One region of the Kitasatospora sp. NPDC054768 genome, then DNA from elsewhere that is predicted to be linked to it. Evidence: riboswitches for the same ligand, from Rfam matches in the RefSeq annotation. Region 1 holds a riboswitch; the other holds the start of a gene.

Region 1 (15,599 bases):
GGTGGCGGAAGGTCGCGGCGCTCTCGAAGCCGACCGCCGCGGCGATCTCCTCCACCGACCCCTCCGGCGACTCCAGCAGCGCCAGACTGGCCGCGATGCGCTGGGTGACGACCCAGCGCATCGGGCTGGTCCCGTTGCGGGCGGTGAAGTGCCGCAGGTACGAGCGGTCCGACATCCGGGCGGCGCCGGCCAGTTGCGAGATGGTCAGCGGGGAGGCCAGGTGGTCCAGCGCCCACTGCATGCTGCGGGCGATCCCGTCGTCCTCCTCCTCGACCGGGCGGACCGCCGCCTCGATGAACTGGGACTGCCCGCCGTCCCGGTGCGGTGCCACCACGAAGCGCCGGGCCACCGTGTTGGCCACTTTGGCGCCGTGGTCCCGGCGGACCAGGTGCAGGCAGAGGTCGATGCCGGCCGCGCTGCCCGCGCTGGTCAGCACGTCGCCGTTGTCCACGTAGAGCACGTCCGGATCGACCCGCACCGCGGGGTACCGCTGCTGGAGCAGCTCGGCGTACCGCCAGTGGGTGGTCGCCCTCCGGCCGTCCAGCAGCCCGGCGGCGGCCAGGGCGAAGGCGCCCGAGCAGATCGACACGATCCGGGCGCCGCGCGCGTGCGCGGTGCGCAGCGCCTCGACCAGCGCGGGGGAGACGTCCCCGGCCCGGCGACCGGGAGATGCCCCCACGCCGCCGAACGCGTTCGGCACCCCGGGGACCACCACGGTGTCGGCCGCGGCCAGCTCGTCCAGCCCGTGCCGGGCGGTCAGCGTGAAGCCGCCCACCGCCTCCAGCGCCGTACCGGGCCGGTCCGCGCACACCTTCAGCCCGTACCAGGGCGCCGCCAGCAGGCCGGTCAGCTCGGGTCGCGCAAGCCCGAACACCTCGACCACCACGCCGAGTTCGAACGGCGCCATGCCCGGGAAGGCGTACACGGCGACGTCGTGCACGGGCTCCGGGCGCCGACCGATGGTGACGGCCACCGGCCGTGGCCCGACGGCGGCTTCGGCGACCGGGGCGCCGGCCGGGCCGTCGACGTTCTGCTCGGCCATGCGAACCCCCTGTTCACGGGTGGCGGAATGCCGGTGAGTGTAGCCGTCCCGGCCCCTTCGGAATTTTCTTCGAACCCGACTGCAACCTTCACCTCCGTCACACGTCCTTTGGTACGGGGGCGGAGGGAACCCGGCGGAGGGCGGCTGGGATGATCCCCCCGATCACGATCTTGATCAGGTGGACCTGACGGAACGGCGGCCGCCGTCACCGTCCCGGGGGAAAGCGGAATCGCGAATGTCCATGGCCATCGGGCCGACCGCCGTGCAGGCAGGGGGGCGCGGCTTCTCCGTCCGCGGAGTGGTCGCCGCACTGTTCGGCGCGCAGGAGGTCGGCGAGCCGCTCGCCGCCGTCGCCACCGAGCAGGAGGCGAAGCAGCGCCGCTCCGGGTTCCGGCTGCTGCGCGGCGGCCGGAAGCCCGCCGAGGACCGGCCCACCCTGACCGACCTCTACCACGCCCACCGGCTCGGTCTGGTCCGGATGGCGGTCCTGCTGGTCGACCACCAGGACCTGGCCGAGGACGTCGTGCAGGACGCCTTCACCCAGCTCTACCAGCGCTACGGCGAGGAGCTGGACGACCTCGACAACGCCCTCGGCTACCTGCGCACCTCGGTGGTCAACGGGGCCCGCTCGATGCTTCGCCGCCGCAAGACCGCCCGCGAGTACGTGCCGCCGCACGTGGCCGACGCCCCGTCCGCCGAGGACCACGCGGTGCTCAACGACGAGCACCGCCGGGTGCTGGTCGCCCTGCAGGAGTTGACTCCCCGCCAGCGTGAGGTGCTGGTGCTGCGCTACTGGTCCGACATGTCGGAGGCGCAGATTGCCGAGACCCTGGGACTGTCCCGGGGCGCCGTGAAGTCCACTGCCAGCCGCGCTCTGGACGCCTTGGAAAAGCACCTGGAGAAGGTTCGATGACCGACAAGCTCCCCCGCCGCATCGGCGGCGACGGCGACGGGCCGGCCGAGACACCGACGGAACGGCTGCTCCGCGAGGCGATGACGGCCCGGGCCTCCATGGTCACGGCGGCCGGCCTGCGACCGGCCGCTCCCCCGAAGAACCGGATCCGCCGGCTGCGCCCGGTGTACGCCGTCACCGTGCCGCTCGGCCTGGCCGCCGCCATGGCGCTCGGCGTGCTCACCTTCCACGGCGAGCCGGTCGCCCAGGACCAGGTCCCGCCCCCGGCCGCCACCCTGACCGCCGCGCCGAGCCCGACGCCCGAGCCGACCGGCGAGCCCAGCCCGACGGCTGCCCCCACCGCCTCGGGCACCCCCGCCGGCGAGGCCGAGCCCGAGGTCCCGCTCGCCGACGGCGCCGCCCCCTCCGCCCCCTCGGCCTCCAACACGCCGCCCGGTGCGGCGAGTTCGTACAACTTCAGGGGTGTCAGGTTCAAGGTTCCGGCCGGTTGGAAGGCCGTGCCGGTCTCGACCAGTCAGGTCTGCGTCCTGAGCCCGGGGGCTCCGACGGACCCGCAGCAGGGCTGGGCGCCGGCGAAGTGCGAGCCGTACGGCGTCCTGGTCGTGGTCTACAACAGCCCGGACGAGATCGTCGGCGGTGCCTGGCCGACGACGGCCGACCTGACCGCCGACGGAGGCTGGGGCCACCAGCCGAACTGCCCGATCTGGGGCCGGCCCTACATCCCCGAGAACGGCTACTCCTCGATCGGCGCCCCGGTGCGGACCAAGCCCACCGTGGCCGGCCGGACGATCGACAAGACCCAGTGGAACGTCACCTGCAAGCCCGGGGACACCTTCACGGCCCAGCTGTGGGGGATGGGTACGGACCAGGTCTTCGTGGTGGCGAACGGGCTCAAGAGCGACTACCAGTCGGGCCTGACGGCGATCGTCAACAGCCTGGACGTGAGCGGCCACAAGGCGCCGGGCCTGTCCGCGACCGAACAGGCCGCGAAGGACCTCGTCATCACGGTCGACGGAGGCATCGGCGCGGGGCAGAAGGTGTCCAACAGCGGCACCCCGGTGACCTTCACGGTGACGTACCGGAACTCCGGCCAGAAGACCTACGACAAGCTCCAGCCGCTGGTGTACACCAACGAGTACGCCGGGACGCCGCCGAACGAGGTGCTCCCGACGAACAAGGGCAAGCTGGAGCGCCAGGACGGCGGCAGCTGGACGGAGATCCCGCTCTCGATGGGGGGCGGCATGGACTACGCCGCGGTGAGCCAGAAGGCCTGGTTCTCGCTCGCGCCGGGTGAGTCCAAGAAGGTGACCTACCGGATGGCCCTGGACCTGGTGGACGGGCCGGGGACGATGCCGGTGTCCGTCCAGGCGACGCTGCCGTACGACGGCACCACGACGCTGACGCCGTTGAAGGAGCTGACCGTCCCGGTGACGGTCGTGAAGTAGCCGTCCCAGGCGGGCCGTCGAGGCGCCGTGACCGGGTATCTCCCCTGGTCACGGCGCCTTTCGGCATTCCGGGCGAAGTCCGCGAAAAATTCTTCGAACCCACCTGCAACCCCCCGGCGGGATGGACGTCTATCAGGGTGAGAGGCGGGGAGAGCGAGCCGGCGGAGCCGGGGGGGCTCGGGCCGGCTCCTCGGGGCGCGACATCAGGCGCCCGTTCATCCGATCACCATCACCTTCATCACCACGTGTCCTTGGGGGGACTGTCACATGAACGCGTCCGTTATCGCCCGTATTGCGAAGATTGTCCCGCTGGCCGTCGTCGCCGCCGTCGGTGTCGCCGCCTGCGGCCCGACGAACGGCGGAGCGTCCGTCGCCGCCTCCGCTCCCGCCTCCACCCCGGCCGTCACCTCCTCGGCCACGCCGGGCGCGGGCGCCGTCCCGGCCACCCCCACCCCTGCCGCGCCGACCACCGAGGCGGCTCCGGCCGCCGCCGCGCCCGCGACGGAGGCGCCCGCGGCCCCCGCTGCCGCCGGGACCGACGCCAAGCCGGCCGCGAAGGCGCCGGCCAAGCCGGTCTCCGCCAAGCCGGCGCCCGCCAGGCCCGGCGGCATCGGCATCACCTTCAACGGCCTGCGCGAGGGCCAGAAGATCCAGGTGGGCGACAAGGTCGCGTTCTCGGTGACCTGGAAGAACAACGACGCCTCGGGCACCCGCGCGGTGGCGCCGGTGGTGGCGACGCAGCAGTACGAGGGCGCGCCGTGCCAGCTGGTGCTCTCGATGGCGGAGGGCACGCTGGAGCGCAAGGACGCCTCGGGCTGGACCGCCCTGCCGGCACTGAGCCAGGGCGGCGGGATGGACTACGCGGGCACCGGCGACGCCGCCGCCTTCACCCTGGCCGCGGGCGAGAGCCGGACGGTCGAGTACCGGATGTCGCTCGACGTGAACAACCGCCCCGGAAGCCTCGCCATCGAGGCGGACGCCCCGACCCCGCACGCCAAGTCGTACAAGGACATGGCCAGGAGCGTGGTGACCGCGAAGGTCGTCGATGCCCACCGCCCGGTGGTGAACTCGGTCTCCGAGCCGTCCCTGCTGGTCTACGGCGGCGCCCCGACCGAGTTCTCCTACAAGCTCTCCTCGCCGGACGGTGTCACCCGGCTGTACCCGTCGGTGTTCCTGTCCACCCGGAACAGCGAGGGGCTGTCCGAGTCGGACGTCACGGTGCAGGCGAAGGTCGGCGACGAGTGGAAGACCCTCACCACGGTCCAGGACTGCAACGGTCGGCTCGGGGCTGAGCCGGCCGAGCTGGCGGACCTCCTCCCGGGCAGCTCGGTCTCGTACACCTTCCGGGTCGCGGTGGCGCGGCACGCCGGACCGATGGCCATCGAGGTCGGCGGGGTGGCCGCCGGCCACCACAGCGCGGACTCCCTGGTCCAGCCCTACAGCAAGGGCTGAGCCCGCACCGAAGCCGAAGGGCCCGGCCTCCCACTGCTCGGGAGGCCGGGCCCTTCACCGTGGCCTCGTCATGGCCGTCGTGCGGCGGCTCAGGCGAGCGAGGCCATCCAGGCCTCGACGTCCTCGGCGCTGCGGGGCAGGCCGGCCGAGAGGTTCTCGTTGCCGTCGGCGGTGACCAGGATGTCGTCCTCGATCCGGACGCCGATGCCGCGGTACTCCTCCGGCACGGTCAGGTCGTCCTGCTGGAAGTACAGGCCGGGCTCGACGGTCAGCACCATGCCGGGGACCAGCAGCGCGTCGACGTGCTCCTCGCGGCGCGAGTGGGCGCAGTCGTGGACATCCAGGCCGAGCATGTGCCCGGTGCCGTGCAGGGTCCAGCGGCGCTGGAGGCCGAGCTCCAGGACCTTCTCGACGTCGTACACCGAGGCGTCCAGCAGGCCCCAGGCGAGCAGCCGCTCGGCGAGGACGCGCTGCGAGGCCTCGTGGAAGTCGCGGAACCGGGCGCCGGGCCGCACCGCGGCGATGCCGGCCTCCTGGGCGTCGTACACGGCGTCGTAGATCCGGCGCTGGAGCCCGGTGAAGCGGCCGTTGATCGGCAGGCTGCGGGTGACGTCGGCGGTGTAGAGGGTGCTGGTCTCCACGCCCGCGTCCAGCAGCAGCAGCTCGCCGGGGCGCACGTCGCCGTCGTTGCGCACCCAGTGCAGGGTGGTGGCGTGCGGGCCGGCCGCGGCGATGGTGCCGTAGCCGACGTCGTTGCCCTCGACCCGGGCGCGGCGCCAGAAGGTGCCCTCGATCCAGCGCTCCGAGGTGGCGACGGCCTGGCCCAGCTCGCGGACCACGTCGGTGAAGCCCTTGACGGTGGCGTCGCAGGCGGCGCGCAGCTCGCCGATCTCCCACGCGTCCTTGACCAGCCGCAGGCCGCTCAGGAACTCCTTGAGCCCGGCGTCCTTGTCCTCGTCCAGGGCGTCGGCGAGCGCGGCCTCCAGGCCGGCGTCGTAGCCGCGGACGATCCGGGTCGGCACGGCGGGGTCCGCGGCCTTCGCGGCCAGCTCCTCGGCGGCCTGGCGCACGTCGCGGGCGGGCAGGCCGAGCAGCTGCTCCTGCTCGCTCAGGCTGTGCCGGCGGCCGACCCACAGCTCGCCGTTGCCGTCCAGCCAGAACTCGCCGTTCTCGCGGTTCGAGCGGGGCAGCAGGTAGAGCACGAACGCGTGGCCGGCGTCGCCGGTCGGCTCGCCGACCAGCACCGCGTCCTCGGTCTGGTCACCGGTGAGGTGGACGTACTCGCTGGAGGCGCGGAACGCGTAGTCGGTGTCGTTGGAGCGGACCCGCAGGTTGCCGGCCGGGACGACCAGGCGCTCGCCGGGGAAGGCGGCGGAGAGCGCGGCGCGGCGCTCGGCCGCGTACGGGGCCTGGGCGACGGGGGAGAGGCCGTGCAGCTCGGTGTCGGCCCAGCCGGACTTCATCGAGGCGGCCAGCTCGTCGGAGATCTCGCCGTAGAGACCGTTCTTGCGGCCCTTGTGCTGCTCGGGCTCCTCGCCGCCCTCGGCCTCGGGGTTCTCGGCCACCGCGGGGGTACGGTCCTCGGTCACGTGCAACGCCTCCTTGGGGGGTGGTACCGCCGCCCCTCGGGGGAGGTGTCGGATCGCGACACGCGCGGGCGGCCGTGCGTCCATGGTACGGACGCCGGGCCGCCCGCCCTTTTCGGGTCCGAACCTTCACTCGAAGCGGGCCGCCAGCAGCATCAGGTCGTCGGTGGCGGTGCCCGCGGCCGGCGGGGCCGGGCAGACGGCCAGCAGGTGGGCGCAGAGCCGGTCCGGGTCGATCCGCACGTCGCGCGGGGCGTCGGCGGCGGCGCGGCGCAGGTTGGCCTGCCCGGCGTGCAGGGTGGGGCCGAAGCGGCGGGCCAGGCCGTCGGTGTAGAGCAGCAGGGTGTCGCCGCGCTCGGCGGTGAACTCCACCCCGGGGGCCTCCCAGCAGGCCAGCATGCCGAGCGGGGCGGAGAGCGAGGTCTCGACGAACTCGGCGCCGTGCCGGCCGACCAGGACCGGCGGGCAGTGCCCGGCGCCGGCCAGGGTGATCCGGCGCTCCTCGGGCTCGACCCAGGCGTAGACGGCGGTGGCGGAGCGGCTCGGCTCGGTGGTCTTGAGCAGCAGCTCCAGGTCTCCCAGGACGGAGACCGGGTCCTCGCCCTCCAGCACCGCGTACGCCCGCAGCGCGGCCCGGACCCGGCCCATCGCGGCGGCCGCGCCGGGGGCGGAGCCGGGGCCCGCGCCGGGGCCGTCGCCGGAGACGGAACCGACGGTGAGGCCGATGGTGCCGTCCGGCAGCGGGATCGCGTCGTACCAGTCGCTGCCGGCGGAGCGCTCCAGCCCGGCGGGGACGAGCCGGGCGGCCAGCCGCAGCCCGGCGGCCTGGGGGAGGCGGTCCGGCAGCAGGCCGCGGCGCAGCGCCTCGGTGGTGCGCGAGATCCGGTCCGCCTCCAGCTGCTTGGCGAGCAGCGGGGCGGCGATCTCGCAGTAGTGGCGGGCCAGTTCGCGCTGGCATTCGGTCGGTTCGGCGGGCTCGTCGTAGAACCAGAGGGCGGCGGCGAGCGGGCCGTCCTCGGCGGTGGCGAGCGGCAGGCCGTAGGCGCCGCCGAGGCCGAGGTGGACGGCGAGTTCGCGCAGCCGGGTGCCGATGGCCGGGTCCTCGGCGAGGTCGCGGGAGTGCAGCCGGGCGGGCCGGTCCCGTTCGCGCAGCAGCCGGGCCAGCAGGCTCTGCTCGGTCGGGACGGTCTCCAGGGCGCCGAGGCTGGCGCGGTCGAGGCCGAAGCCGACCGGCTGTCCGGGCCCGCCGCCGGGCCGCCTGGTGACCAGCACGCCGCGCCGGGCGCCGAGCAGGGCGGCGCCGGAGGCGAGGACGGTGTCCAGGGTGGCGGCCAGGCCGCGGGTGCGGGCGAGCCGCTCGGTGTGCTCGTGCAGGCTGGTGATTTCGGACAGGCGTCCGGCCAAACGGTCCTGCACGGCGGCGGACGGCGCCGTGCGGGCGTCCGTCGTGCCGTCCAGGGCGTCGACGGGGCCGGGCAGGTCCGGCAGGTCGAGGACGGTGAGCCCGCCTGCGCAGCCGGGTTCGCCCGGCTCGGCGGTCGTCGTCGACGGGAGGGCCGTCGACGGGTGGGACTCGTTCATGCCGTCACTCCTGACGCGGTGCTACGTGCCATGCGAAACCCCCAGATACGGCCAATGTGGAGCGAGCACGGCCTTAGGGCGCGTTTCGCCTCGATTCGCTACTACTCGTCATTGATCGACAGCAATGCCACCACTTCTACACAGGCCATTCGGGGCATGTCCAGATCCAGGACGACGCGGTGGCCTGTTCCACATCCATCGCGACCCGGTCGGGGGGCGCGCGGGGTTGGTGCGCGCGCCGGTCGGGCCGGGAGGCATGGAGCGGGCCGCGAACGGGCAGAACCGGGAGGACGGCCCGGGCGGCCGTCCGGATCGTATGTCCGTGCCGCCCGTGAGCCGGGCTGGCCGGAACTCTCTCACTCGTACGGTGGAACCAAGCGTGCCCGGGCGGCGTCCATCCGTCGCGTACGGGATTCTCGTTCCAAGGGCTGTGCCGGTGCGCGGCCCTTTCATGTCGTGCTCCACACCCGCTCCACGTCGAAGCCGCGCCGCCCGCCCTGCCGCCCGCCCCGCGCCGCGCCGCCCGGGGACCGTGCCGCGGCGGGCCCGCACGGAGGATCCCGACGGACGCCGGCGGGGCGGAGCGAACCGAGCGGTCAGGGAAAGGAACGAGCGCCATGCGTGAGAATCCGAAGGACCGGTCGGAGGAGCGTTCCGCCCGGCTCGCCGCGGCCCTGGCGGCCGCCGTCGACCACCGCTGGCCCGTGGTGCCGGGCGCCGTGCTGCGCGACGGCCGGTGCTCCTGCGGCGACCTGGACTGCACCGTCCCCGGCGCGCACCCCCACGACCCCTCGCTGCTGGCCGCCACCACGGACGCCCGGATGGTGCGCTGGTGGTGGGAGCGGCAGAGCCCGGACGCGCCGGTGCTGGCCGCCACCGGCTCCACGGTCTCGGCGGTCAGCCTGCCCGCGGCGGCCGGCGCCCGGGCGCTGGTCTACCTGGGCGCGCTGCGGCTGCCGCTCGGACCGGTGCTGGCGATGCCGGGCCGCTACGCGCTGTTGGTGGCCCCGTACTCGCTGGACGTGCTCGGTGAGATGCTCGCCCAACTCCCTTGGGTGCCGGGCTCGTTGCGCTATCACGGGCCGGGTGGCTTCCTGGCACTGCCGCCCGGAGGCGCGGCCGCGGGGGTCGCCGCGGCCGGAGGCCGGGGGAAGGTGCGCTGGGTGCTGGCACCGCGGCCGGGCGCCGGCGGCGGGGTCTGGCTGCCGCAGGTCGGGCCGCTGCTGGGGGAGTTGGTGGAGGCGGCGGTCCGGTTGGACAGCGGACGCTCGGCCTACTGAGGACCGCAGGTGCCGGGCGGGGCGCCGGGGCCTCCGTCGGGGCCTTCACCGGGGCGTTCCGGAAAAACAAAAGATCCGGCCGCTGGCGACGGGGGATGCACCAGCGGCCGGACTCTTTAGACAGTAACAAGGATCTGCGCCCGCGCCAATTTCCAAGACGCCCTCCACGCCCGGAAATTGCGCGTTCACCGCGACAATGTGACGCGTATCACGCGGATCCTGCGCGCTTTAGTTCAGGGTGACCTGACGGTTCACCAGGTTCGCGCGGGCGCGCCGCTCCTCGGCGGTCAGCGGGGTCCCGTCGGCGAGCACGGCGGCGAGCCGCTCGGCGAACTCGGCGGCCGGCTTCTCGCAGTCGGCGGCGGTCATCGCGAGCGGGAGATCCCACACCGGGACGGTCAGGCCGTGCGCGCGGAACGAGCCCACCAGGCGGGTGTCCGCGCCGAGCGAGGCCTCGCCGGCCGCGTTCAGCCGGGCCAGCGCGTCCAGCAGTTGCTCCTCCGGCACGGTCATCACCCAGCGCAGGTGGTTCTTGTCCGGAGTGCCGCACCAGTAGGCGGAGTCCACGCCGGCGAGCTTCTCGGTCGGGATGGCCGAGGCGTTGGCGCGCTCCAGGGAGGCGGCGACCTCACCGGTGGCGGCCTCGGCGTCCTCCAGCCAGAACTCGAAGCCGGTGTGCACGGTGGGCGTGAACGCGGCCCCGGCGTCCAGCAGGTCCTGCAGGCGGCGCCCGCCCGGGACGGTCCGGCGGGCCGGCACCGGGCTGCCCGGCTCGGTGGCCAGGGCCAGCTCCAGGGCGTCCGCGAGGTCGCGGCTGAGGTCGCCGGAGGCGGACTGGGTCTGCAGGCCGAGCAGGATCGAGCCGTCCTGGCGGCGCAGGGCCGGCCAGGCCAGCGGCAGCACGGTGGCCAGGGTCACCGACGGGACGTCACCGGTGGCGCCGTCCGCCACCCCGGCGGCCAGCGTCAGCGGCACCGTGGCGGCGGGCACCAGCTCGCGCAGCGCCACCCAGTCGGCCTCGCCCGACAGGCCCTCGAACGGGCGGTGCACCAGCTCCTGCACCGCGTGCGAGGCCTCCCGGCCGTGACACGCCTTGTACCGGCGGCCGGAGCCGCAGGGGCAGTCCTCGCGGGCCCCGACCACGGGGATCTCGCCCGTGACGGCGGTGGTGGACTGGCGCTGCGGCGCCTTCTTGGCGGCCTTCTTGCCCATGCTGCGGCTCTCCCGGAAACGGTGGTCCTGTGTTCCGGGAAGCCTAACGACACATTCCCCGCGCCCGGCTCACGCGCTACGGGCGTCGCCCCCGGTGCGCCGGGCGTGCCGGGCCCGGGCGGGCAGCGCCGCCCAGACCGTGACCTCGCCGGGGGCGTCGCGCACGCCCCAGTCGCTGGCCAGCTGGTCGACGATGCTCAGGCCGCGGCCGCCGCGCGAGGTCAGCGAGGGACTCGCGGGCAGCGGCCGGGTGGCCGCCCCGCCGTCCGTGACCTCCAGGGTGAGCACCCCGTCGGCGTGCATCTGCCAGCGGACCAGCACGCCGCCGTCCGGCTCGTCCGAGCCCTCGGCGGACTCCCGGCCGCCCGGTGCGGCGCGCGTCCCGGACGGGACGCCGACCAGCACCTGCCCGAGCACCTCGGCCCGGCCGCTGCGGCCCAGGGCCGGCAGCGGGCCGAGCGGACGGGCGTATCGACAGGCGTTGCTCAACAGCTCGGAAAGGATCAGAACAGCATCATCGATGACCGGTTCCGGTATCTGCCGGTCACCCAGATCTCGACGCAGTCGGCGCCGTGCGACCCCGACACTCGCTGGGCCGTGCGGCACTGCCATGGTCGATGAAGTCGGCACTTCACGCGCCACCATCAACGCCACCCCCGGACCTCCTTCAGCGTATGCCGAGGGAGAGATGCCCCTTGGTAATGCGTCGGAAACGAGCACCGGACGATCCCGCGAGCCCATTTCGAGTGCGGCGACCGACGGTCGACATCAGGTCATTCCGTGCTCACCCTCTGTCGCCTGGATGCAAGAATTCCGGCAATTTCGCGCAAGGAAGGTTTGACTGCCGACCAGAGTGATCGGACCGGAGTGATCGGATCGGGAGGATCCGACCGGGCCGACCGGACGCAAGTGACCGGACGCAAGTGACCGGACGGAGCGACCGGACGGAGCGACCGGTTCGGGGCGACCGGATCGGGCGGGTGCGGCCCCGGACGCGCCGGCGGATCACCGGCCGAGCTGCGCCAGCACCTCCGCGGGCCGGTTGGTGATGATCGCGGACACCCCGAGCTCCAGGCAGAGCTCGACGTCGGCCGGCTCGTCCACCGTCCACACGTGCACCTCGTGCCCCAGCTCGCGCAGCCTGGTCACCAGGTGCGGGCGGGCCCGCACCAGCTCGATGCCCGGGCCGGCGATCCGCGCCCCGCCCGGCAGCGGCGAACCCTCGCGCAGCCGGCCGAGCAGCGGCAGGGTCCGCTCGAACAGGAACACCCGCCGGTACTGCGGCGCGGCGGCGGCCACCCGGTTCAGCGCGATCGAGGAGAAGCTCATGATCCGGGCGGACGGGCGGTCGCCGCCCCGGGTCGCGCCGATCCCGAACCGCTCCAGCGTCCGCAGCAGCTCGGCCTCCACCCGGCCGCGGAAACGCACCGGGTGCTTGGTCTCGATCGCCAGGTCCACCGGGCGGCCGCACTCCACCACCAGCTCCAGCAGCCGCTCCAGCCGCAGCACGCCGCGCAGCTCCGGGTCGACGCTGGGGCGGCCGGTCTTCCAGGCGCCGAAGTCGTAGTCCTCCAGCTCGGCGAGGGTCATCGCCGAGACGGTGCCCCGGCCGTTGGAGACCCGGCCGATCCGGCGGTCGTGCACGCAGACCAGCGCGCCGTCGGCGGTGACCCGGACATCGCACTCCAGCGCGTCGGCGCCCTCGTCGAGCGCGCGCCGGTAGGCCGCGAGGGTGTGCTCGGGCAGGGCGTGGGAGGAACCGCGGTGGGCGATCACCTGGACGGACGGCACGGTGCGCGCCGCCGGCGAGGACAGGTCTGGGCTGGTCACAGGCCCAACGATAGGCGGCACAGGTGAAGCGCGGACAAAGACGGCCCCAACCTGTGGGGCCGTCTTCCTGCCCGCGGAGCCGTCCCGGCCGGGCCCGCGGGGCCGGGCCGCCCCCGCTTCGCCCGGTGCGGGCGGCCCGCTCAGTGCCGGTCGGCGCGGCGGGAGAGCGGGGTGAGCGCCCAGGTGACCAGGGCGGGCACCAGGAAGGCGAACAGCGAGGCGGAGGTCCACTCCTGCGGGGTGAAGTGCAGCGACTCCTGGGCCGAGGTCCAGAAGTCCGTCCACCAGCCGGCCACCTTGGTCGGCGCGATGAACTGGTAGACCGCGAAGCCCAGGGCCCACGGCAGCAGCATCGGCCAGCGGGACGGCGCGTCGGCGGAGAGGTTCCAGCCGCGCCGCCCGGCGCCGAGGAAGTAGTCCACCACGAGCACCGCCAGCAGCGGCACGAACACCGAGCCGATCAGCCCGAGGAAGCCGTAGTAGGTGTCGGTGAACTCGTCGATCCGCAGCGCCAGCACGGTGGTCAGCGCGCCGATCGCGCCGGAGAGCACCCGGCGGTCCACCTTCGGCAGCAGGTTCTGCACCGACATCGCCGTCGAGTACACGTTGGCGAAGGACTGGTCCGTCTCGCGCAGCACCAGCACCAGCAGGAACAGCCAGCCGGCCCAGACCCCGAGGAAGGAGTCGAAGATCCGGTTCGGATCGCCGTCCGACTGCAGCAGCGCCATCAGGCCGAGCACGTAGCACCAGACCTGGGCGATCGTGTAGCCGGAGAAGCTGCCCCAGAACGCCGAGCGCGGGGTGCGCGAGTGCCGGGTGTAGTCGGCGGCCAGCGGGACGAAGGAGACCGACACCGCGATCATCGCGTCGGTGGCGCCCAGGAAGCCGTGCCAGTTGCCCGCCCCCGGGTCCGGCACGCCCTGGCGGCCCAGCTGGACGGTGAAGTACACCATCGCCACCGCGACCGCCCCGGCCACGAAGCGGCGCAGCACCGCGATCGAGCCCAGCGGCCAGATGGTCAGCGCCGTGGTCAGCGCGCCCGCGAGCAGGACGAACAGCCAGCGGTAGCCGGTGGTGTGCGCGACGGTCTGCGCGCCCGCCGAGATGGTCAGCAGCTCGAACACGCCCCAGCCGATGCACTGCACGATGTTCAGCACCGTCGGCAGGTACGACAGCCGGGTGCCGAACAGACCGCGCAGGTTCGCCATCGCGGGGGCGCCGGTGCGGGCGCCGATCAGCGAGGCCACGCCGAGCATCGCGGTGCCGACCGCCGTACCGACCGTGATCGCGGTCACCGCGGCGACCAGCGACAGCTCGCTGCCGGGGGCGCCGAGCACGGTGGCGGCGGTGGAGAAGCCGATCAGGCTGACGCCCAGGTTCATCCAGAGCGCGAAGTGGTCCCGGAAGCGCAGCGTGCGCGGCGGCTCGGTGTCCAGCACCAGGGGCGCTTCGACGTGCTCGGGGCGCTCCAGGACGGCGGTCGCGCCCGCGGCGGAGGCGTCCGCACCGGGGGCGGGAACGTTCGCGCCCGAAGAAGAGGATGGCGAAGCAGGCGGCATGGCCGATACTCCCTACGCCGGCATTACCCGGACAGGTTCCGGCGGTCAGCGCCCCCTCGACCGTCCGTCACTCGTGTGGCGTACGGTCGACATGCGCACTCTCAGCCTGGTGGGTCCAAGCTCCCGCGTGTCAGTTTGGAGCGACAGGCTAACCGGCACGGGGGCGAACGCCCAAGGCCGAGGGTGTGCGGTCCGCATCGCGGGACGCCCGGCGGGGGAGGGGAGCCTCGGCCGTCGGTGCCGGTGCCGGCGTGGGTGCCGGCGTGGGTGTCGGAGCCGGTGTTCGGTGCCGGCGTCGGGTGTCGGCGTCTGCGTCGGCTAAGGATTCTTATGAGTTCTTCAGAGGGGTCCTTACGGCAATCGAATCGACAGTGCGAAAAACTATGGTCCTTGGTTCTGCCAGCTATGGAGGTCGTCCGTGAGCACCGAGCGCGAGGTTGGGCCCGCCGGGCCGCAGGGGGAGCAGCCCGCCGGGCAGGGGGCGGCCGAGTCCGCTTCCGAAGGCCCCGCTCAGGGCGGGCACCAGCCGACCATGGCCTTCCGGCGGGTGCCCGAGCCGGAGTCGGGCGCCGTCGAGGCCGCCCCCGTCGAGGCGGCACCGCCCGTCGACGCCGTCGCGGCCGAGGGTGTCCCGGCCGAGGGCGGGCACAAGCCCACCGTCGCCTTCACCAAGGTGCCCGCACCGGAGGCCCCCGCGGCTCCCGCGGCCCCCGCGGCCCCCGCGGCCCCCGCGTCCCCTGCGGCGCCCGCCGCCGAGCAGCCGGCCGTCGACCCGGTCACCGGCTACATCGACGCGCCGCCGCCGGTCCTGCCGCCCGCCCCGCAGGCTCCGGTGGCCCCGCTCGCCGCGCCCGCCCCGGCCGCGGCCCCCGCCGCCCCGGCGCTGCCGCCGGTCGACAACCCGTACGCCACCCCGACCCACGGCGTCCCGGCGGCCGGCGCGCACGAGGGCTACGGCGCCGCTCCGGCCGCCCCCGGCGCGCACGAGGGCTACGGCGCCGCCCCCGCCGCGCACGGCCACCACCCCTTCGGGGCCGGTCAGCCGCTCGGCGGCTGGGGCCCCGCCCACGACTCCACCTCCGGCGGCGCGGGCTACCCCGGCGGCCCGGCGGGCCCGCTCGGCTACCCGGCGGACCACCCCGGCGGTCCGGTCGGCCCCGGCGGCCCGCGCAAGAAGCGCGGCGGCCTGGTCGCCCTGATCGCGGCCGTCGCGCTGGTCGCCGGTGTGGCCGGCGGCGTGCTCGGCGTGACCGTCACCGACAATGCCGACAAGCGCAGCTCCGCGAACGACCACCGCAGCACCACCGTGCAGGCCAGCGACACCCAGAAGAACGAGCCCGCCCCCGGCTCGATCGCCGCCATCGCGCAGAAGGCGCTGCCCAGCGTCGTCACCATCAAGGCGCAGGGCAACGGCGAGTCGGGCACCGGCACCGGCTTCGTCTTCGACACCGAGGGCCACATCCTCACCAACAACCACGTGGTCGCGCCGACCCTCAACGGCGGCAAACTGACCGTCAAGTTCGCCGACGGCAGCTCCTACAGCGCCTCCGTGCTGGGCCACGCCGAGGGCTACGACGTCGCCGTGGTCAAGATCGACAACCCGCCGAAGAGCAAGCTGACCCCGCTGCCGCTGGCCGACTCCGACAAGGTCAACGTCGGTGACGCCACCGTCGCGATCGGTGCGCCGTACGGCCTGGAG
Region 2 (15,599 bases), on a different contig from region 1:
AACCACGTGCAGAACACGCTCGGGAAGCTGCAGTTGCACAACCGGGTGGAGCTGGTCCGGTACGCCATCGAGCAGGGCCTGGACGACGAGGTCTGAGGGTCCGGCAGCGGCTGCGGCGCGGCCCCGGGCGGGTACGTCCGCCCGGGGCCGCGCCGTCGGCTCAGCGCAGTGCGGCCGTCGCCCCGCGCAGCAGGCCCGCCACGATGCCGACCCCGTCGCGGGTGAGCACCGACTCCGGGTGGAACTGGAGCCCCGCGAAGCCGTGCCCGCGCAGCGCGTGCACGTCGCCGGTGACGGCGTCCCGGGAGACCTCGACGCCCTCGGTGGCGAGCCGTGCCGCGTCGGCCTCCGAGCAGCGCGCGGTGAAGGTGTTGTAGAAGCCGACCGTCTGCTTGCCGCCGAACAGGTCGATGCGCTCCTGCGCCCCCTGGTAGGGGACGGCCTTGCGGCCCAGCGCGAGCCCGAGTTCGGCGGCCAGCAGCTGGTGGCTCAGGCAGACCGCGAGCAGCGGCGAGGTGCGGGCGCCGGAGCGGACGGCGGCCAGCGCGTCCGCGACGATCGGCCGCAGCAGCATCATCTTGGGGTCGTCCGCGAGCGCCGGGTCGCCCGGGCCGGGGCCGAGCACCAGTGCGCCCCGGTGCGCCGCGACCCGCTCGCGCAGCCCCGGCTCGTCGTACCGGGCCACCGTCACCCGGTGGCCGAGCGAGCCGAGCAGGTGGGAGAGCATCGAGGTGAAGGTGTCCTCGCCGTCCACGACCAGGGCCGGCTCGGTCTCGGTGATCTCGGCGGGCTGCTGCATCCGCAGCCAGAACGGCGCGAGGTCGGCCCGGCGGGAGTCCAGGGCGGCCTGCACCCGGTGGTCGTCGGCGAGCCGGGGCCCGACCGGGTGGGGCAGCCGGGCGGGCGTGGGCCGGGCGCCGATCGCGGTGAGTACTCCGGCGGCCTTGGCGTGGGTCTCGGCGACCTCGGACTCCGGGACGGAGTGGCGCACCAGGGTGGCGCCGACCCGGACGACCAGCCGGCCGGTGGCCGGGTCGATGTCGGCGGTGCGGATGCAGATCGGCGAGTCCAGCAGCTGCCCGCCGCTGGCGGAACGGCCGATCAGGGCGAGCGCGCCGGAGTAGTAGCCGCGCCCGGTGGTCTCGTAGCGCTTGATCACCCGGGTGGCGTTCTCGACCGGGCTGCCCGTGACGGTCGCGGCGAACATCGTCTCGCGGAGCACCTCGCGGACGTCCAGCGAGGTGCGTCCGCGCAGCTCGTACTCGGTGTGGGCGAGGTGGGCCATCTCCTTGAGCCGGGGCCCGAGCACCTGGCCGCCGAGGTCGCCGACCGTGCACATCATCTTGAGCTCCTCGTCCACGACCATGGTGAGCTCCTCCAGCTCCTTGGGGTCGTGCAGGAACTGGAGCAGCGAGTCGAGGTCGGAGCCGCCGGCCGGGTAGCGGTAGGTGCCGGAGATCGGGTTCATCACGACGGTGCCGCCGCTCTGCCGGACGTGCACCTCGGGGGAGGCGCCGACCAGCACCCGGTCACCGGTGTGCACCAGGAAGGTCCAGTACGCGCCGCGCTCCTGCTCCAGCAGCCGGCGGAAGAGCGTCAGCGCGAGCTCCGGCGAGAAGTCTTCCAGCGTCGCGTGGAAGTCGCGCCGGATCACGAAGTTGGCGCCCTCGCCGTTGCCGATCTCGTCCCGGATGACCTTGCGGACGATCGACGCGTACGAATCGTCGTCCACATCGAACCCGCCACCGGCAAGTGAGACCGGCAATTTCGGTAGGGCATAGGTGAATTCGGCCAACGGCAGGGTGTGCTGCTCGGTCACCGAGAGGGCCTGCAGGGGGGTGTCGTCGTCGTGCGCCTCGAAGCCGCGCTCGCGGATCTGGCGGTACGGGACGAGCGCGAGCAGATCGTGCACCGGGCCGCCGCCGGCCGGCGGGCCGCTGCGCACGGGCAGGTCGGCGAGGTGCTCGTAGCGGTCGACGGTGCCCAGCAGCACCTCGACGGTGTCCGGGCTGAGCCGGGGGGTGCGGCGGTGCAGCAGGGCGAACGCGGGGGCGTCCGGGCCGGTGAGGCGGGTGAGCAGGTCGACGGCGGTGGTCACGGGAACGGCTTCCTTCCGGGTGGGCTGGTGAGAGGCGGTGCAAGGTCCGCTCCCGGAGGGCCGTCTGCGCAGGCGCCGACGGCCGCCCCGAGGGGCGGCCGTCGTGTTCGTCTAGGAACGCGTCGTTCGTGGGCCACCCTTGGGGGAGGCCCACCACCAGGAGTGGGTGTGGGGCGCGTGCATGGTTCGACCCTAGCGGATGCGCCGGGGCGGGTGAGGGCCGTCACGTCTTTGTCCGAGATATGTCTCATCCCTCGGGCAATAGTCACGAGTCACTCCTGTCACCCCGTAGCCTTGGCGATGTGACCGCTACGACTGAGACTTCGAGGGCTGCCCACTCCTGGCAGTCCCTGCCCGCGGCGCAGCAGCCTGAATGGCCGGACCAAGAGGCTCTGCGCAAGACCCTTGCCGAGCTCGCCTCCTATCCGCCGCTCGTCTTCGCCGGCGAGTGCGACCAGCTGCGCGCCCGGCTCGGGGCCGTGGCGCGCGGGGAGGCCTTCCTCCTCCAGGGTGGTGACTGTGCCGAGGCCTTCGACGGCGTCTCGGCGGAGCACATCCGCAACAAGCTGAAGACGCTGCTCCAGATGGCCGCCGTGCTGACGTACGCGGCCTCGGTGCCGGTGGTGAAGGTCGGCCGCATCGCCGGCCAGTACTCCAAGCCGCGCTCCAAGTCGACCGAGACCCGCGACGGCGTGACCCTGCCGGTCTACCGCGGCGACTCGGTGAACGGCTTCGAGTTCACCCCCGAGTCCCGCATCCCGGACCCGGAGCGCCTGAAGCGGATGTACAACGCGTCCGCCGCGACGCTCAACCTGGTGCGCGCGTTCACCACCGGTGGTTACGCGGACCTGCGCCAGGTGCACGCCTGGAACCAGGACTTCGTCCGCAACTCGCCGGCCGGCCAGCGCTACGAGCAGCTCGCCCGGGAGATCGACAACGCCCTGGCGTTCATGAGCGCCTGCGGCGTGGTGCCGGAGGAGTTCAAGGCGGTCGAGTTCTTCTCCTCGCACGAGGCGCTGGTCCTCGACTACGAGACCGCGCTGACCCGCGTGGACTCGCGCACCGGCGAGCTGTACGACGTCTCCGGCCACATGGTGTGGATCGGCGAGCGCACCCGGCAGCTGGATCACGCGCACATCGAGTTCGCCTCCAAGATCCGCAACCCGATCGGCGTCAAGCTCGGCCCGACCACCTCGGTGGACGACGCGCTGGCCCTGATCGAGAAGCTGGACCCGGAGCGCGAGCCCGGCCGCCTGACCTTCATCACCCGGATGGGCGCGGGCAAGATCCGCGAGCACCTTCCCACCCTGGTGGAGAAGGTCACCGCCTCCGGCGCCAAGCCGGTGTGGATCTGCGACCCGATGCACGGCAACACCTTCGAGGCCTCCAGCGGGCACAAGACCCGCCGCTTCGACGACGTCCTGGACGAGGTCAAGGGCTTCTTCGAGGTGCACCGCGCGCTCGGCACCCACCCGGGCGGCATCCACGTGGAGCTGACCGGCGACGACGTCACCGAGTGCGTCGGCGGCGGCGACGAGGTCCTGGTGGACGACCTGCACCAGCGCTACGAGACGGCCTGCGACCCGCGCCTCAACCGCAGCCAGTCGCTGGACCTGGCGTTCCTGGTGGCGGAGATGTACCGCGGCCAGTAGGTCCGGCGTCCGTCGGATGTGACGAAGGCCCCTCCGGATTCGGTGTTCCCGAGCCCGGAGGGGCTTTTTCGTACCCGTTTGCCCGGGTAAGGTAAGCCTCAGTGAACTAAGGCGAACCTTAGTCAAGATCCATTCCGCTCCATCCCCGGGAGAGACCGCGATGTACGTGTGCATGTGCCATGCGGTCACCGAGGACCAGGTGAAGAAGGCGATCGACGGCGGCGCCGGCACCCCGCGCCAGATAGCGAAGGGCTGCCGGGCCGGCACCGACTGCGGGTCCTGCGTGCGCCGCATCCAGGCGCTGCTCGGCGAGCACGGCGCCCGCCCCTGCCCGACCGCCCGGCTGGCCGCGAAGCTCGGCCTCGCGGACCCGGAGGCCCCGGCCGCCCCGGCCCCCGCCCCGAAGGCCGCACCGGTGGTCCCACTGCGGGCGGCCTGAACGGCCCGGGCCGTCCGGGCCGCCCGGGAGGACCGCCTCAGGACTCCGGCTGCTCGATGACCTGAGCGAGGTAGAGCGCCTCGCCGAGCTTGTCCAGCAGCTCCAGCTGGGTGTCGAGGTAGTCGATGTGCTGCTCCTCGTCGGCCAGGATGTCCTCGAAGATGTTCGCCGAGGTGACGTCGTTCTTGGCCCGCATCACCACGATCCCGCGCTTGAGCCGGTCGATCGCCTCGACCTCGACCTGGCGGTCCGCCTCGAACATCTCCTTGACCGTCTGGCCGATCCGGACGTGGAACAGCCGCTGGTAGTTGGGCAGCCCATCCAGGAACAGGATCCGGTCGGTGAGCGTCTCGGCGTGCTTCATCTCGTCGAAGGACTCGTGCCGGGTGTACTTGGCGAGCTTCGTCCAGCCGAAGTTCTCCTGCATCTTGGCATGCAGGAAGTACTGGTTGATCGCGGTCAGCTCGGCGGTGAGCTGCTCGTTGAGGAACTCGATGACCTCGGGATCGCCCTGCATGGTGATGCCTCCTGCGTGAGTCCTGTCCTGCGTCCTGTGCTGGGTCCTGCGCTGCGCATCCTGGCACCGCTTCGGGAGGAAATTCCAGTAAGTTCACACTCACTAGGAGATGTGGCGGAATATCCGATTCATCACGGAACGTGCTGGTGAGGGCTCGACCGTTGCTCCGTACGGGCCGGGGCGCGAATCCGCGCAAAGGGGCGCGCGCCGAGGCTCGTCCGCCGTCTGTCACCATGGATCCATGGGTCAGTCGAAACACGAACCGCTTCCGCCGTCTGACCCGAGGCTCCCCCCGGGCCAGCGCGCGCAGCGCGGCTGGCCCGCCCTGCACTACGGGCCGGTGCCCCGCTTCAAGCCCCTGACCTGGGACCTCCAGGTGTTCGGCGCCACCGCCTCGGCGGAGAAGCACAGCTGGGACTTCGAGGCCTTCTGCGCCCTCCCGCGCACCACCGTCGTCGGGGACATGCACTGCGTGACCAAGTTCTCGGTGCTCGGCAACGAATGGACGGGCGTGTCGGCCGCCGCCGTGCTCGACCTGGTGCCCCCGGCACCGGGCGTCACCCACGTCATGGTCTGGGCCGAGTACGGCTACAGCGCCAACCTGCGGCTGGCCGACTTCGCCGACCCCCGCACCCTGCTCGCCACCCACCGCAACGGCGAGGCGCTCACCGCCGAGCACGGCTTCCCGGTGCGGCTGGTGGTGCCGCGGCTGTACGCCTGGAAGGGCCCCAAGTGGGTGCGCGCGGTGGAGTACATGCGGGCCGACCGGCGCGGCTTCTGGGAGGAGCGCGGCTACCACAACCTCGCCGACCCCTGGCGCGAGCAGCGCTACTCCTACCAGGAGGAGCCCGGCGACGGGCCGCTGCGCTGAACCCCTCGCGGCGGCCGAGCGGGTCGGACGCGCCCTAGAACAGCGAGAACTTGACCGTCACCACGCTGCGCTGCGGGCGCCGCTCGCCCGCCGCCGGGCTCTGGCCGGAGGAGGTGACCGCGCCGAACACGTCCCAGCCGCTGGTCTGCATGGTGAAGCCCGCCGCCTGGAGCGCCTTCTGCGCCTCGTCCTTGCCCATCCCCGTGACGTTCGGGACCGGCACCATGCCCTTGCTGACCACCAGCGAGACCGCGGAGTTCTCCTGCAGCAGCTGCCCGGCCGCCGGCGAGCTGCTGATCACCGAGCCCTCGGGCACGGTGTCGTCGTAGGTCTCGGTCACACCGCCCCTGGTCAGCTGGGCGCCGGCCAGGGCCGAGGCGGCGTCGGCGGAGCTCTTGCCGGCGAGGTCCGGCACCGCGATCCGCTTGGGGCCCCGGGAGACGGTGACGGTGACGCTGTCGCTCTTGCGGGTGCGCGCACCCACCCCCGGATCCACGGAGATCACCTGCCCGGACGGCACGGACTCGCTGAACACCTCGACGAACCTGCCGTGCAGGCCCTCCTTGTCCAGGACCCGCTGCGCCTCGGCCCGGTCCTTGCCGAGCACGCCCGGCACCGCGCCGTACAGCCCCTCGGAGATCCCGTAGGTGGCGCCGCCGATCGCCAGGACCAGGGCGGCCACCGCGGCCGTCCAGATCAGCGGCCCACGGGGGAGACGGCGGCGCGGCGTGGCCGGCCGGCGCCGCTGCACCGGGGTCGGCTCGTCGTACGGGCGGGGCTCGGCGAGCAGCTCGTCCATCAGCTCCGGCGGCATGTCCAGCACGCTGGTGCGCTCGGTCGGCGGGGCGTCGGCGGGCCGCGGCAGCGGCTGGACCACCGAGGTCGGCTCGGTGGTCGGGTAGCGCGGGCCGGGCCGGGTGGAGGCCGGCGGCTCGGCGTCCAGCTCGGCCGGGGTGAGGGTGCGGCGCACCCGCTGGAGGGCGGCGAGCAGCTCGACCGCGTCGTACGGGCGCGCGTCGGCGGACCGGGCGCAGGCGCCGGCCACTATCGCGTCCAGTTCGGGGCCGACGGCGGGGGCGACCAGGGAGGGGGCCGGGACGTCCTCGTGCAGGTGCTTGTACATGACCTGGACGGGATTGTCGCCGGTGTGCGGGCGGCGGCCGGTGAGCATCTCGTACAGCAGGATGCCGGCCGCGTAGACGTCCACCCGCTGGTCGGTCGGGGCGTCCGGGCGGATCTGCTCGGGGGCCAGGTAGGAGACGGTGCCCATGACCGTGCCGCCGGTGGCGGTGGTGGTCGAGGTGGGCGCGCCGTCGGCGGTGCCGAGCACCCGGACCAGGCCGAAGTCGGCGACCTTGACCAGGCCGCCGTCGGTGATCAGCACGTTCTCGGGCTTGACGTCGCGGTGGACCAGCCCGGCCCGGTGGGCGGCGCCGAGCGCGGCCAGCACAGGCTCCAGCACGTCCAGAGCGGCCCGGACGGACAGCGCGCCGCGGTCGCGCAGCAGGTCGCGCAGGGTGCGGCCGGGCACGTACTCCATGGCGAGGAAGACGTGACCGCCGTCCGCGCCCTGGTCGAAGACGGTGACCACGTTGGGGTGGGTGAGCTTGGCGACGGCCTTGGCCTCGCGGATGAAGCGGGCGGTGAAACCCGCGTCGCCGGCCAGCGAAGGGTGCATCACCTTGAGTGCGACCACGCGGTCCAGACGGGTGTCGGTGCCCTTGTAGACGGTGGACATCCCGCCGGTCGCGACGCGCTGCTCGACCCGGTACCGGTTGTCGAGCAGGGCGCCGATCAAGGGGTCGTGCAGTGCCATGTCCACTCGGAGAGTCTAGAGCCGCCCGGGACGGCCGGTCCCGGAGGACACCGCCTCCGGGACCGGCTTGTGACATGCGCGACGGTTCAGAACGCGGGGCGCTCGCGGCTGTCCAGGTCGGCCCGGCCGGCCATCGCGGAGGAGGCCTCGGCGTGGAAGCGGCGCGGGATCCGGCCGGCCCGGTGGGCGAGCCGGCCCGCCTCGGCGGCGTGCCGCATCGCCTCGGCCATCAGCACCGGGTCCTGAGCCCTGGTCACCGCGGAGGCGAGCATCACCGCGGCGCAGCCCAGCTCCATCGCCAGCGCCACGTCGGAGGCGGTGCCGGCGCCCGCGTCCAGGATCACCGGGACGCCCGCACCCTCCACGATCAGCTGGAAGTTGTGCGGGTTGCGGATGCCCAGGCCCGAACCGATCGGCGAGCCCAGCGGCATGATGGCCGCGCAGCCGACGTCCTCCAGCTTGCGGGCCAGCACCGGGTCGTCGTTGGTGTACGGCAGGACGGTGAAGCCGTCGTCGACCAGCGTCTCGGCGGCGTCCAGCAGCTCGATCGGGTCGGGCAGCAGGGTGCGCTCGTCGGCGATCACCTCCAGCTTGACCCAGTCGGTGCCGAGCGCCTCGCGGGCCAGTCGGGCGGTCAGCACGGCCTCGCCGGCGGTGAAGCAGCCGGCCGTGTTGGGCAGCACCCGGATGCCGTTGCGGGTCAGCACGTCGAGCACGGAGCCCTGGGTGGTGGCGTCGACCCGGCGCATGGCGACGGTGGTCAGCTCGGTGCCGGAGGCGAGCAGCGCGCGCTCCAGGACCGCCAGGCTGGGGGCGCCCCCGGTACCCATGATCAGCCGGGAGGAGAAGGCCGTCCCGGCGATGGTCAGAAGGTCGTCGGCCATGGTTCAGCCTCCCTGCACGGCGGTGAGGATCTCGATCCGGTCGCCGCCGGCCAGCGCCGTCCCGGGCCACGAACCGCGGGGCACCACGGCCTCGTTGAGCGCGGCGGCGACACCGGTGTTGGCGGCGCTGACGGCGGCCACCACCTCGGCGAGGGTGGTCGTGGCGGACACCCGGCGGGGCTCGCCGTTGACGGTCAGGGCGATCTCGTTCGGGGTGATCTCGTTCGGGGCGATCTCGGTCATGCGGAGGCCTTCGCAGCGGGGGGTTCGGGGGAGAAGCGCAGGGGCGTGAACGGCCTTGCCGTTTCGGGGACTTCACCGGTGGCCAGGTACTCGGAGACCAGGTCGGCGGTCACCGGGGTGAGCAGCACGCCGTTGCGGTAGTGGCCGGTGGCGGCGACCAGCCCGGGCAGTGACGTCGGGCCGAGCAGCGGGGCGTTGTCCGGCGATCCGGGGCGCAGCCCGGCGGAGGTCTCCAGCAGCGGGAGTTCGGTGATTCCCGGGACCAACTCGTGGGCGTCGCGCAGGAGTTCGTACACCCCGCCGGCGGTGACGGTGGTGTCGTAGCCCTGCTCCTCGGTGGTCGCGCCGACCACCAGCTCGCCGTTCTCCCGGGGCACCAGGTACAGGTGCCGGCCGCGGACGACGGCGCGGACGTTGCGGGACAGGAACGGGTGGTAGGCGTCCGGGACGTGCAGCCGCAGCACCTGCCCCTTCACCGGGCGGATCGCGGGCAGCACACCGTCGGGCAGGCCGGGCAGCCGGTGGCTGTGCGGGCCGGCGGCGAGGACGACCTGCCCGGCGCCCACCCGTTCCCCGGTCGAGAGCCGGGCGCCGGTCGCGCGGCCGCCCTCGACCAGCAGCTCGACGGCCTCGGCGCGGTGCAGCAGGACGTTCGCGTTCTCGCAGGCGGCGGCCAGGGCGGTGAGCAGGCGCCGGGGGTCCACCTGGTGGTCGTCCGCGACGTGCAGGCCGCCGCGCACGCCGGGGGCGAGCATCGGCTCCAGCCTGCGGGCCTCCCGGCCGGTCAGCCAGGTCGAGTCCAGACCGAGCCGCTGGTGGAAGGCGTGCAGCTCGCGCAGTTCCTCGCGGTCGTCGGAGTCCAGCGCCACGGCGACGGTGCCGCAGCGGCGGTAGCCGGTGTCCCGGCCGCCGCTCGCCTCGGAGAGCTCGGCGGCGAAGGCCGCGTACCGCTCGTTCGAGGCCATCCCGAGGCGGAGCAGCGGCTCCTCGCCGTACTGCAGCTCGGTGACCGGGGCGAGCATCCCGGCCGCGACCCCGGCGGCCCCGCCGCCGGGGGAGGGGTCGACCACGATCACGTTCCGCAGCCCGCGCTGCGCGGCGCGCCAGGCGACGGCGAGGCCGATGACGCCCCCGCCGATCACCAGCACGTCGGCGTGGGCGCCTGATGGCAAGCGTGACAAAGCTGCTCTTCTCCCTTCGCCGGTATGACCCGGATCAGGTTCGGACGGTCGCAGGCCGTGCCAGCCCGCCTCTCAGCCCGGTGCGCCGGGCTCCCGTGTGGTGCCCCCACCTTAACGCCGGGGGTCGGCCCGGCCGAAGGCCCGTACAGCGGGCGGACGGCCCGCAGGCCGCCGCGTCGCGCTGAGTACAGTGACGGGCGTGGCAGAGCTGAGCGGAACGGATCAGGTGGTCGTCGTCGGAGCCGGGCTGGCCGGGGCGCAGTGCGCCCTCAAGCTGCGGCAGGGCGGCCGGCAGGGGCCGATCGTGCTGGTCGGCGAGGAGCCGCACGCGCCGTACGACCGGCCGCCGCTCTCCAAGGACGTGCTGCTCGGCAAGGCCGACTCCACCGCCCTGGACATCGACTACGGGCCGCTCGGCATCGAGCTGCTCACCGGCCGCCGGGCCACCGGCCTGACCCCCGGCGTGCTGCACACCGACGGCGGCGACCTCCCGTACGGCTCGCTGGTGATCGCCACCGGCGCCGTCCCGCGGGCCCTGCCCGGCGCCGAGCGCGCGCACCTGCTGCACACCCTGGACGACGCCCTGGCGCTGCGCGCGCTGCTGCGCCCCGGGCTGCGGCTGGTGCTGGTCGGCGCGGGCTGGATCGGCGCCGAGGTGTCCACCGCGGCCCGCGCGGCGGGCTGCGAGGTGACCGTGGTCGAGGCCGGCCCGGCGCCGCTGCCCGGCGCGCTGCCGACCGAGGTCGGCTCGGCGATGGCCGCCTGGTACGCCGGGGCCGGGGTCGACCTGCGCTGCGGGGTCGGCGTGGCCGCCGTCCAGCCCGGCGCGGTGCTGCTGGCGGACGGCTCGCACCTGCCCGCCGACGAGGTGGTGGTCGGCATCGGGGCCCGCCCCGCGACCGGCTGGCTGGCCGGATCCGGGGTCGAGCTGGACGCGGCCGGCGCCGTCGTGGTGGACGGGCGGCTGCGCACCTCGGTGCCCGGGGTGTTCGCGGCCGGCGACTGCGTCAGCTACCCCTCGGCCCGGGCCGGGGCCCGGCTGGCCGTCCAGCACTGGGACCACGCCCTGCAGTCCGGCGAGGCGGTGGCCGCAGCCGTCCTGGGCGCGGACGCGCCGGCCTACGACCCGGTGCCGTACTTCTGGTCCGAGCAGTTCGGCCGGATGGTCCAGTACGCCGGCCGGCACGCCGAGGGCGACGAGCTGCTGTGGCGCGGCTCCCCGAGGGACGGCGACTGGTCGGTGCTCTGGCTGCGCGACGGCGTGCCGAGCGCGTTGCTGGCCGTGGACCGGCCGCGCGACCTCACCCAGGGGCGGAGGCTGATCGAGCGCGGTACGGCCCTGGATCCGGCCCGGGCGGGCGACCCGGCGGTGCCGCTGAAGTCGGCCGTCGCGGGGTAGTGCCTGGTGCGCGGTGGGCCGCGGAGGTGGCAGTCTGGTGGCGTGAGTGAGATCGAAAGCAAGATTGAAGCCCTGGTCACCGACTGGATGTACCTGCCCGACATCTCGGAGCAGTGGGGGGTCCGGGTCACCGAGGTACGTGACCTGGTCAAGAACGGCGGCCTGATCGCCGTCCGGCGCGGGCCGAACAAGTCGCTGCAGGTCCCGGCGGCGTTCATCGACGGCCCGGGCCTGGTCAAGCACCTGTCCGGCACCCTGACCGTCCTGCGGGACTGCGGGTACAACGACGTGGAGATCCTGGAGTGGCTCTTCACCGAGGACCCGTCGCTGCCCGGTAGCCCGATCCAGGCGCTGCGGGAGAACCGCGGCACCGAGGTGAAGCGCCGCGCCCAGGCGATGCTGATCTGATGGCGGCGGACACGCTGCGTACCCGGCTGGCCGACGCCCGGCTCTACCTGTGCACCGACGCCCGCCGGGAGCAGGGCGACCTCGCCGAGTTCCTGGACGCGGCGCTGGCGGGCGGGGTGGACATCGTCCAGCTGCGGGACAAGGGCCTGGAGGCCAAGCAGGAGCTGGAGGCCCTGGAGGTCTTCGCCGACGCCTGCCGCCGGCACGGCAAGCTGCTGGCCGTCAACGACCGTGCCGACGTCGCCCACGCGGCCCGGCCGGACGTCCTGCACCTCGGCCAGGACGACCTGCCGGTGCAGGCCGCCAGGGCGATCCTCGGCGAGGACGTGCTGATCGGCCGTTCCTGCCACGCCGAGTCCGAGGTGGACGCGGCGATCGCCGAACCCGGTACGGACTACTTCTGCACCGGCCCGGTCTGGCCGACCCCGACCAAGCCGGGCCGCCCGGCCCCGGGCCTCGGCCTGGTCTCGTACGCGGCGAAGCAGGACACCGACCGGCCGTGGTTCGCGATCGGCGGGATCGACCTCGGCAACCTGGACGAGGTGCTGGCCGCCGGTGCCCGCAGGATCGTCGTGGTGCGGGCCGTCACCGCCGCGGCGGATCCGCGGGCGGCCGCCGCCGAGCTGTCCCGCCGGGTGCGCGCCGCGCTCTGACCGGCCCGGATCAGCGGGATCCGGGGGCCCGCAGGCCCCCGGGGCCGTCGCCGTCCGTCAGTACTTGCGGACGGTGGCGGCCTCGGCCAGGGCCAGCAGCACCGTACGGGCCCGGTCGTCGGCGAGCGGAGCGGCCTCCAGCGCGGCCAGCGACTGCCGCATCAGCTCCTCGATCCGGTGCTCCACCAGCTCGGGCGCGCCGCTGCGGGCGACCAGCGCGCGCAGCTCGGCGACCTCCGGGGCCGCCAGGTCCGGCGCGCCGAGCCGCTCGTCCAGGTGCCGGGCGTCGGCGGCCGGCAGGCCCCGCATCGCGTGCGCGACCAGCAGGGTGCGCTTGCCCTCGCGCAGGTCGTCCCCGGCCGGCTTGCCGGTGACGGCCGGGTCCCCGAAGACGCCGAGCAGGTCGTCGCGCAGCTGGAAGGCCTCGCCCAGCGGCAACCCGAACGCCCCGTAGGCCTCGACCAGTTCCGGCCCGGCACCGGCCAGCAGCGCACCCACCTGCAGCGGCCGCTCGATGGTGTACTTCGCGGACTTGTAGTGCAGCACCGTCCGCGCCCGGTCCAGCGCGCCCTCGTCGGTCGAGTCGCCGGCCACCGGCTCCAGGACGTCCAGGTACTGGCCGAGCATGACCTCGGTGCGCATCAGGTCGAACACCGGCTTGGCGGCGAGGACGGCGGCCGGCTCCAGGCCGGAGCGCAGGAACAGCTCGTCGCACCAGATCAGCAGCAGGTCGCCGAGCAGCACCGCGGCCGAGGTGCCGTACTGCTCGCGGTCGCCGCGCCAGCCGCTGTCCCGGTGCAGCGCCTCGAAGCGGCGGTGGACCGAGGGCAGGCCGCGGCGGGTGTCGCTGCGGTCCATCAGGTCGTCGTGCACCAGGGCGCTCGCCTGGAGCAGCTCCAGGGCGGCGGCGGCGTTGGCGATCGCCTCACCGGTGGCGCCCCCGGCCGGGCCGCCGGCGCCGCGCCAGCCCCAGTAGCAGAAGGCCGGGCGCAGGCGCTTGCCGCCGTCCAGCAGGAAGTCGCGCAGCGCGTCGGCGGCGGGGGCCAGCCGGGGCGAGATCTTGTCGAGCAGCACGGACTGGCCGTCCATGAACGCGGCGAGCGCCGCGTTGACGCGGGTGCGGACGTCCTCCACGTCAATGGGGTTGGCCGCACTGGGGTTGGCCGGCCGGGTGCTGGACGAGGTCACGATGGGGCTCCGCTGGTTCTCTGGGGTGCAGCAAGCGTAACGGTGCGGCTGGGAACGGGTGTGCGAGCGGCCCCGCGGGGGCTCGGAGGAGGCGCCGCGGGACGGGGTCGGGGCGAACCGGAACGTCTTCCATCTCTTGTCTCAATAGGTGGAATACGGTTGTCCGGCCCCTTCGAACGCCGGATAGCCTGCCAGCATGGCACTCGGTATCGCTTCCACGAGAACGGATCGCGCACTGACGGTGCGCGACCTCCTGGCGGCCGGAAAGCGCTCCTTCTCCTTCGAATTCATGCCGCCGCGCACCGAGGTCGGCGAGCAGAAACTCTGGGACGCCATCCGTCGGCTCGAACCGCTCGACCCGAACTTCGTCTGTATGACCTACGGCGCCGGCGGCTCCTCGCGCGAGCGCACCGTCAACATGGTCGGCCGGATCGCCACCGAGACCACCCTGACCCCGGTCGCCCACCTCACCGCGGTGGACCACTCGATCGCGGAGCTGCGCAACATCATCGGCCAGTACGCCGACCAGGGCGTGCGGAACGTCCTGGCGGTCCGGGGCGACCCGCCCGGCGACCCGATGGGCGAGTGGGTCAGCCACCCCGAGGGCGTCACCTACGCGTACGAGCTGGTGGAGCTGATCAAGGGCATCGGCGACTTCTGCGTCGGTGTCGCGGCCTCGCCGAACATGCACCCGCGCTCGACCGACTGGGACGAGGACATCCGGCACTTCGTGGCGAAGATCCGATCCGGGGCCGACTACGCGATCACCCAGATGTTCTTCGAGGTGGACGACTACCTGCGGCTGCGCGACCGGGTCACGGCCGCCGGCTGCGAGACGCCGATCATCCCGGAGATCATGCCGGTCACCAACGCCAAGCAGCTGGAGCGCTTCCCCCAGCTCAGCGGCTCGGCCTTCCCCGCCGACCTGGAGGCCCGCCTGCGGGCGGCCATCGACGACCCGGCGGCGCTGCGGGCCATCGGTATGGAGCACGCCACGGCGATGGCCGAGCGCCTCCTCGCCGAGGGCGCGCCCGGTCTGCACTTCATCACGCTGAACCACTCGACGGCGACGCTGGAGATCTACCAGAACCTGGGGCTGCACCAGCGCTGACCGGCGGGCCGGGCCCGCGCCCGCGCAGCGCCGACGCCGGGTGTTCACGAGCCCGTCACCGCACCGACGTTGACGGGCCCGGTCGTGTGCGGCCGTCGTCCGGGGCGGCGGGAACGCGATGCGGTACCCCGGCCGTTGAACCGGTACAGTCGCCGCACACGCGCGGCGCACGAGCGCGGGTACGCGACTGGAGGTAGCGGGCGGATGGGCATCGGATACCTGCTGCTGTACACCGCGTTGGCGGTGGTGGCGCTCTGGTTGGTCGCCGAGGTGCTGCTGCAGAACCGGGCGCCGCTGCACTGGCGGGCCCTGGCCCTGGCCGGCTTCGTGGGCGTGGCCGCCGGGATGGTCCTCGGCTCGGTCGTGGTGATCGGGGCCGGCGCCGCGCTGTTCGCGGTCGGCCAGACCTTCGTCACCCTCGCGGTCAAGCGCGGCCACCAGGCCGGCTGGTCCCTGCGGAAGGCCGACGGCAGCCTGCCCGGCCCGCTCGCCAAGGTGCCGCTGCTGGGCGCCCTGACCGGCGGCGCCGCCGCGGTGGCGGCCGTCGCCGTCGCCAGGAAGCGGGTCGGCGAGGTCAGCGCCGTCGAGGAGACCCGGGCCTCCGCGCCGGTCCCCGTCGAGGTGCCCGACGAGGTGCCCGAGGTCGAGCAGACCGCCGCCTTCGAGATGCAGGAACTCGCCCAGGACGGCGTCTACGCCCCCGGGTACTACGAGCAGCAGCAGCCGCAGGTCCAGCAGCAGCACCAGGACCCGTACGCCGCCGCCTACCAGTCCGGCTACGACCAGCAGCAGTGGCAGACCCAGCAGCAGCCCGCCTACGCCTACGACCAGCAGCAGTCCTACGGCGGCTACCCCCAGCAGCAGGACCCGTACGGCGGCTACCCGCAGCAGCAGGACCAGCAGCAGGACCCGTACGCGGGCTACCAGCAGCCGCAGCACCAGCAGACCTGGGACCCGAACGCCCAGCCCCAGCAGCAGTGGCAGCCGCAGCCCGACCCGCAGGCCCAGGGCATCCCGCAGCAGCCGGCGTACGACCAGAACTACGGCTACCAGCAGCAGAACACCTGGCACCAGGGCTGACCCGGCAGGGGCCCGGCAGTCGAGGCCGACCGGGCCGGGCCGCCGGGCCCTACGCCGGG

Evidence for each region. A riboswitch is a leader RNA that binds a small molecule or an ion and turns the genes downstream of it on or off. The one in region 1 is predicted to bind thiamine pyrophosphate.
Region 2: it holds a riboswitch for thiamine pyrophosphate, as region 1 does, so the genes downstream of both, thiO (glycine oxidase ThiO) here and ACWGKU_RS19420 (purine-cytosine permease family protein) in region 1, are expected to answer to the same signal.

Annotation. Positions count from the first base shown of each region.
Region 1 is NZ_JBSHBN010000059.1:31,503-47,101, reverse strand. It holds gene ACWGKU_RS19470 (helix-turn-helix domain-containing protein) at 1-940, opposite strand, end outside; gene ACWGKU_RS19465 (RNA polymerase sigma factor) at 1,278-1,955, shown strand; gene ACWGKU_RS19460 (hypothetical protein) at 1,952-3,400, shown strand; gene ACWGKU_RS19455 (hypothetical protein) at 3,668-4,852, shown strand; gene ACWGKU_RS19450 (aminopeptidase P family protein) at 4,942-6,441, opposite strand; gene ACWGKU_RS19445 (PP2C family protein-serine/threonine phosphatase) at 6,568-8,019, opposite strand; gene ACWGKU_RS19440 (bifunctional DNA primase/polymerase) at 8,637-9,299, shown strand; gene ACWGKU_RS19435 (DUF5926 family protein) at 9,528-10,511, opposite strand; gene ACWGKU_RS19430 (ATP-binding protein) at 10,581-11,156, opposite strand; gene ACWGKU_RS19425 (glycerophosphodiester phosphodiesterase) at 11,517-12,341, opposite strand; gene ACWGKU_RS19420 (purine-cytosine permease family protein) at 12,482-13,900, opposite strand; TPP riboswitch at 13,893-14,037, opposite strand; gene ACWGKU_RS19415 (S1C family serine protease) at 14,319-15,599, shown strand, end outside.
Region 2 is NZ_JBSHBN010000039.1:5,061-20,659, reverse strand. It holds gene ACWGKU_RS14640 (response regulator) at 1-96, shown strand, start outside; gene ACWGKU_RS14635 (anthranilate synthase family protein) at 161-2,098, opposite strand; gene ACWGKU_RS14630 (class II 3-deoxy-7-phosphoheptulonate synthase) at 2,341-3,750, shown strand; gene ACWGKU_RS14625 ((2Fe-2S)-binding protein) at 3,911-4,189, shown strand; gene bfr (bacterioferritin) at 4,227-4,706, opposite strand; gene ACWGKU_RS14615 (sulfite oxidase-like oxidoreductase) at 4,948-5,577, shown strand; gene pknB (Stk1 family PASTA domain-containing Ser/Thr kinase) at 5,612-7,393, opposite strand; gene ACWGKU_RS14605 (thiazole synthase) at 7,480-8,277, opposite strand; gene thiS (sulfur carrier protein ThiS) at 8,281-8,520, opposite strand; gene thiO (glycine oxidase ThiO) at 8,517-9,692, opposite strand; TPP riboswitch at 9,696-9,808, opposite strand; gene ACWGKU_RS14590 (NAD(P)/FAD-dependent oxidoreductase) at 9,892-11,100, shown strand; gene ACWGKU_RS14585 (Rv2175c family DNA-binding protein) at 11,143-11,508, shown strand; gene thiE (thiamine phosphate synthase) at 11,508-12,161, shown strand; gene ACWGKU_RS14575 (polyprenyl synthetase family protein) at 12,219-13,349, opposite strand; gene metF (methylenetetrahydrofolate reductase [NAD(P)H]) at 13,546-14,460, shown strand; gene ACWGKU_RS14565 (hypothetical protein) at 14,665-15,540, shown strand; gene ACWGKU_RS14560 (phytoene desaturase family protein) at 15,590-15,599, opposite strand, start outside.